2 regions of the Streptomyces sp. CNB091 genome follow, and region 2 is predicted to be linked to the other one. Evidence: predicted binding sites of a transcription regulator. Region 2 holds the regulator's gene; the other holds the start of a gene.
The links. The regulator HspR, encoded in region 2, represses chaperone genes until heat shock. The targets are predictions, from matches to a motif close to TTGAGNNNNNNNNNCTCAA.
Positions count from the first base shown of each region.

Region 1: the regulator HspR is predicted to act here: its motif matches at 1,478-1,496, upstream of lon (endopeptidase La).

Region 1 covers NZ_KB899000.1:184,433-187,685, reverse strand. The annotation lists gene D581_RS0120385 (response regulator transcription factor) at 1-200, opposite strand, end outside; gene D581_RS0120380 (spermidine synthase) at 436-1,164, opposite strand; gene lon (endopeptidase La) at 1,519-3,253, shown strand, end outside.
Region 2 covers NZ_KB899009.1:134,392-137,644, reverse strand. The annotation lists gene D581_RS0130360 (hypothetical protein) at 1-262, shown strand, start outside; gene D581_RS0130355 (hypothetical protein) at 309-572, opposite strand; gene D581_RS0130350 (hypothetical protein) at 551-841, opposite strand; gene D581_RS0130345 (heat shock protein transcriptional repressor HspR) at 1,166-1,618, opposite strand; gene dnaJ (molecular chaperone DnaJ) at 1,620-2,813, opposite strand; gene grpE (nucleotide exchange factor GrpE) at 2,910-3,253, opposite strand, start outside.

The sequences.
Region 1 (3,253 bases), on a different contig from region 2:
ACCATCAGGTCGGGCTGCCAGGCCTCGGCCGCGTCCACGGCCGCAGGGCCGTCCAGCGCGGTCTGCACCAGGAAGCCCTCCGCCCGCAGCCGGGCGGAGATGGCGTCGACGATCGTGGGGTCGTCCTCGACCACCAGCACCCGGCGCTGAGCCCCCGGGGTGGCCGCGACGCCGTTGTGGGTGGTGTGTGTCTGTTCCATCGCCCCGCCCCTGCCCGTTCTCGCGGGAGCCATTCCCCCGGAGGCACGGTTTTCGCTCGTGGATTTCGGTGGGTGATCCCGTGTGCCGGTCAGCAGCGTAAAGGCAGCGGAGGGCTCCCGGCTACGCAGGGTGTTGCCCCGGACGTGCGCGTCCACGCCGACCGGGCGGCCGGATCGTCGGCCTTGTGCCGGTTGACCCGTGCCACCGCCGGTCCGCGCATACCGGGAGGGGGGTTCAGATCGCCCGAAGTGCGAGATGGACCACGTCGGGCACACCTCGGGCAACGGCCACCTCTTCCGTCCGAACCCCGCTGAACCCGGCATTCCGCAAGGCCTGTTCGAAGGCCGGCGACGGCTGCGCGGACCAGACGGCCAGCACTCCGCCCGGGGTCAGCCGGTCGTGGCAGTGCGCCAGTCCGGCGGGGGAGTAGAGGCTGCCGTTGCCCTCCGTGACGGTCCAGTCCGGCCCGTTGTCGATGTCCAGGCACAGGGCGTCGTAACGCTCCGTGCTGGTACGGAGGTGGGCGACGAGATCCGTGTGGAGGATCCCGGTCCGGGGGTCGGCCAGGGCCGGCTCGGAGATCCGGTCCAGCGGCCCGGCCAGGTGCCAGTCCACGATCGCCTGCTCCCGCTCCACGACCACGATCCGGCCCCAGCGCTCCTCCTCGGCGGCCCGCACCAGCGAGAACCCGACGCCCAGGCCGCCGATCAGCACCGAGGGGCCGGTCCGCGAGGCGGGCAGGGCGGCCAGCGCGGCGTCGATCAGCAGCCGCTCGGAGCGCCCGTCGGAGGTGTCCATCAGGAAACAGCCGTTGGCGATGATCTCGAAGTGCTCCCCGCGCTCCCGCAGCACGACTTCGCCGAAGGGGCCCTCGCGGCGGTCGAGGACGACGGGGGCGCCGGCGGAACGCGTCGGCAACGGGTCGGGGGCGGGCATCGCACGCATCGGGGGCATCGCGGGCATCGTGGGGCTCTCCGGTCTCCGGTCGTGGCAGTCGGTGTGTCCGTCATCCTGGCCCGCCGCCCGGGCCGAGGGCCAGCGGGTTCCCTCTTCCGGGGATGCTTCCGGGGATGCCTCCGGGGACGCTTCCGGGGATCTTCGGGGGATGGGGAACAACGGTCCGCCCGGTGGCGCTCCCGTATGCGGAGGACCGCCCCGGGGGCCGACCGCCGAGAGGGCGGTGAAAGACGGTCCGGTGTCGACGTGGGAGCGGCTCGAAACGGCCTGATCGCTCAGAGCGAACAAGCGGTGGGGAACATTCGGCGGCTCAGGAGCATTGAGTCCACATAGCTCAACTTGCCTGCCGAAGGGGAGATCATGACTAACGAGTCCGAGGCGTTCACACCGATCGACCTGCCCGTGCTGCCGCTCGACGACGAGGTCGTCCTGCCCGGCATGGTGGTACCGCTCGACCTGTCCGACACCGAGGTGCGCGCCGCCGTCGAGGCCGCGCAGGCCGCCGTCCGTCCTGGTGGGGGCAAGCCCCAGGTGCTGCTGGTCCCGCGGATCGACGGGACGTACACGGGGACCGGTGTCCTCGGCACCGTCGAGCAGGTCGGACGCCTGTCGGACGGCGACCCGGGCGCCCTGATCCGGGCCCGCGACCGGGTCCGCATCGGCGCCGGGACCAGTGGGCCCGGCCGGGCGCTCTGGGTCGAGGGGACCGTGCTCGAAACCGCCGCCCCCGACCCCCTGCCCGGTTCCGCCGCCGAGCTGGTCAAGGAGTACAAGGCGCTAGCCACCAGCTGGCTGAAGAAGCGCGGCGCCTGGCAGGTCGTGGACCGGGTCCAGCAGATCGACGACCTCTCCGCGCTCGCCGACAACTCCGGATACTCGCCGTTCCTCACCACCGCCCAGAAGGTCCAGCTCCTGGAGACCGCGGACCCGATCGCCCGGCTGAAGCTCGCCATCCAGTGGCTGAGCGAGCACCTCGCCGAGCAGGACGTGGCCGAATCGATCGCCAAGGACGTCCAGGACGGCGTCGACAAGCAGCAGCGCGAATTCCTGCTGCGCCGCCAGCTGGACGCCGTGCGCAAGGAGCTCTCCGAGCTCAACGGCGACCCGGAGGACGAGTCCGACGACTACCGGGCCCGTGTCGAGGCCGCCGACCTCCCCGAGCACGTCCGCGAGGCCGCGCTCAAGGAGGTCGAGAAGCTGGAGCGGTCCAGCGACCAGTCGCCCGAGGGCTCCTGGATCCGCACCTGGCTGGACACCGTCCTCGAACTGCCCTGGACCGAGCGGACCGAGGACGCCTACGACATCCGCGGCGCCCGGGAGATCCTGGACGCCGAGCACGCCGGCCTCGCCGACGTGAAGGAACGCATCACCGAGTACCTCGCGGTGCGCAAGCGCCGCGCCGACCGGGGGCTGGGCGTGGTGGGCGGCCGCCGCGGCGGCGCGGTGCTGGCCCTCGTCGGCCCGCCCGGCGTCGGCAAGACCTCCCTCGGCGAGTCCGTCGCGCACGCCATGGGCCGCAAGTTCGTCCGCGTCGCGCTCGGCGGTGTCCGGGACGAGGCGGAGATCCGCGGCCACCGGCGTACGTACGTGGGCGCGCTCCCCGGCCGTATCGTGCGGGCCATCAAGGAGGCCGGTTCGATGAACCCGGTCGTCCTGCTCGACGAGATCGACAAGGTCGGCTCCGACTTCCGGGGCGACCCGGCCGCCGCCCTCCTGGAAGTCCTCGACCCGGCCCAGAACCACACCTTCCGCGACCACTACCTGGAGGTCGAGCTCGACCTCAGCGACGTGGTCTTCCTCGCCACCGCCAACGTGCTCGACGCCATCCCGGAGGCCCTGCTCGACCGCATGGAGCTGGTCCGCCTCGACGGCTACACCGAGGACGAGAAGGTCGTCATCGCCCGGGACCACCTGCTCCCGCGCCAGCTGGAGCGGGCCGGCCTGGAGAAGGACGAGGTCGCCCTGGAGGAGTCGGCGCTGCGCAAGCTGGCCGGCGAGTACACCCGCGAGGCGGGCGTACGGAATCTGGAGCGGGCGGTGGCCCGGCTGCTCCGCAAGGTCGCGGCTCAGCACGAACTGGGCGACCGCGAGCTGC
Region 2 (3,253 bases):
CCTGTTCGAGAAGATCTGGACCGAGGCCACGGACCTCGCCGCCCTCATCGACACCGGCCCCGCGCCGACAGGCGTGCTCTCGGAGATGGAGCAGCGTGTCATGGAGGAGATGTGCCGGGTCGCGAAGGACGAGACGGGCGCCCGGAACCTGGACATCTCGGTACGGACGTACCGCCGTCACGTCGCCGACGTCCTCCGCATCCTGGACGCGACCAGCCGCCCGCACGCGGCCCTGCTGGCCCGCGAGCGAGGCTGGATCTGAGGCCCGGCACACGGAAAAGTACGGGACCGTCGGTCCGGAGGCCGCTCTACAGGGCCTGCCGTCCCTCCAGCGTCCACCCCTCCAGCGTCCGGCCCCTCAACGCCTCGGCGCAGCGTTCCCGCACCTCCTGCCCCCCGCCGCCCCGGACCAGGACCGTGATCCGGTCCTCCTCGATGCGCTGGGCGCACTCCCAGTGCGCGGGCAGCATCCCGAGGAGCCGGAGCACCGCGGTCCCGGCGGGCGCGGCGTGCGCGGCGACCCGGACCACCACGACCTCGACGGGGTCGTCTACTGCCAGCCGTTGACGCACGTGGCCTTGCCCCTGCCCGGTCCGTGCGCCTTCGGCAGCGGTACGCCGCAGAGAAGCCCGGAGACCGCGGCGCTCCCGTCCGCCGCCGCTTGCGAGATCGCACCGGTCAGCGTGGCCGACCCGCCGTGCGGGGACACACCCCCCGACCCCGCACCGGCGTGGGCCGGGATCGCGGCCGCCCCGACGACCAGCCCCAGGATCATTCCCCCGGTACCGACCATCCTCCCGGTGAACGCGCAGACGCCCATGTGTTCCTCCCCGTACGTCATGTGTCCTGCCGGCTTCCCTCGCCGACGCCCATAAGCTTGCCAGTGACACGTGCCCATGACAGGGGTGATCACTGTCAACTTGCTGCATATGCCGGGCTACTTGGTGCCAACCGTATTCCGCCGGAACGCTCCGGAGGTTTTCGGCCACCTGAGCCTGCCCGGCGACCAGACGGCGCGGGGGCACACGACGACGGGGCCGGGAGAGCGTCATCCGCTCTCCCGGCCCCATGACTCACAGGGTCCGGCCGACTCACGTCAGCCGCGTCCGTCAGCCGCGTCCGTCAGCCGTGTCCGTCAGCCGTGTCCGTCAGTCCGTCGGCCGCTTCAGTCCGTCGGCCGCTTCGGCTTAGGCCGCCAGACCACCAGCGCGCTGGTCTGCTGCACGTCCTGGTACGGCACGAGGTCCCGGCGGTACGAGGCGTGCACCTGGGCCTCGCGCTGCTGGAGGGCGACCGCCGCGCCGTCGACCGCCGCCGAGAGCTCGGCGACGCGCTGCTGGAGGGCCGCGACCTGGTTCTCCAGCTCGATGATCCGCTTGATGCCCGCGAGGTTGATGCCCTCGTCCTGCGACAGCTGCTGCACGGTGCGCAGCAGCTCGATGTCGCGGGCCGAGTAGCGCCGGCCGCGCCCGGCCGTACGGTCCGGGGAGACCAGGCCGAGACGGTCGTACTGGCGCAGTGTCTGCGGGTGCAGGCCCGAGAGCTGGGCCGCGATCGAGATCACGTACACCGGTGTCTCATCGGTCAGCTGGTACGGATTGCGTCGACGGCCGTCCATCTCAAGCTCCCTTCGCAGCCTGGAACAGTTCCGCCCGCGGGTCCTCGTCCGCGGTCGCCTTCCGGTAGGCCTCCAGGGCGTCCCTGGCCTCCTGGCCCAGCTCCCTGGGGACCGCGACCTCCACGGTGACCAACAGGTCGCCGCGGGTGCCGTCCTTGCGCACCGCGCCCTTGCCCCGGGCGCGCATCGTACGCCCGTTGGGGGTGCCGGCGGGAAGCTTAAGGGTGACCGGGGGGCCGCCGAGGGTGGGGACCTTCACCTCGCCGCCGAGCGTCGCCTCCGGATAGGTGACGGGCACGGTGACCGTGAGGTTGTCGCCCTTGCGGCCGAAGACCGGGTGGGCGTCGACGTGGACGACGACGTACAGATCACCGGCCGGACCGCCGCGTTCGCCCGCGCCGCCCTTGCCGCGCAGCCGGATCCGCTGGCCGTCGGAGACGCCCGCCGGGATCCTCACCTGCATGGTGTGCGCCGACTTCGCCCGGCCGCTTCCCTTGCAGACGTCGCAGGGGTCCTGGGCGATGAGGCCCCGGCCCTTGCAGTCCACACAGGGGTCGGTGAGCGAGAAGCCGCCGCCGCTGCCGCGCGAGACCTGGCCGGTGCCGACGCAGGTCGGGCAGACCCTGGGGGTGCCGTTCTTGTCGCCGGTGCCGGAGCACGCCTTGCAGGGCGCCTGGCTGGACATCCGCAGCGGGACCGTGGCCCCGTCGACCGCCTCGGTGAAGCTGAGCGTCACCTCGGACTCGATGTCCTGGCCGCGCTTGGGCTGGACACGGGTGCCCGTGCCGCCGCGGTTGAACAGCCCGCCGAAGACGTCGCCGAGACCGCCCCCGCCGCCGAAGCCGCCGCCCGCGCCGCCCTGTCCGCCGCCGCCCGGGGCGCCGCCTCCGAAGAGGTCGCCCAGGTCGAAGTTGAAGTTGCCGCCGGCACCACCGGGGCCGGGGCGGAAGCCGCCGTTGCCGAAGAGGGCGCGCGCCTCGTCGTACTCCTTGCGCTTCTTGGGGTCACCGAGGACGTCGTTCGCCTCGGAGATCTCCTTGAACCGCTCCTCCGCCTTGGCGTCGCTCTTGTTGGCGTCCGGGTGGAACTCGCGGGCGAGCTTCCGGTACGCCTTCTTGACCTCGGCGTCGGTGGCGTCCTTGGGGACGCCGAGGACCTTGTAGTAGTCCTTCTCGACGAAGTCCTTCGTGCTCATCGACGTCCCTCCTTCCGGACGATCGGCCGAGCGGCCGGCCCGTGGGCCGGCCGCCGGGCCGGTCGGTGGGCACCGTGGTGGTCAGACGCGTTGCCGTCAGACCTCCTCGGTGCCACCGCTCTCCTCGTCGTCTGTCTTCTCTTCCTTGGCCGCGGCGGGCGTGGCGCCCGGCTGCGGCTCGGCGACGGCCACCCGCGCGGGGCGGATGGTGCGCTCGCCGATGCGATACCCCGGCTGCAGGATCGCCACGCAGGTCGTCTCGGTGACGTCCGGCGCGTAGCTGTGCATCAGGGCCTCGTGGATCGTCGGGTCGAAGGGCTCGCCCTCCTTGCCGAACTGCTGAAGGCCCAGCTTCGCGACGGTGGTCTCCAGCGATTCGGCCACCGACTTGAAGCCGCCGACGAGCTCGCCGTGTTCCCGCGCGCGGCCGACGTCGTCGA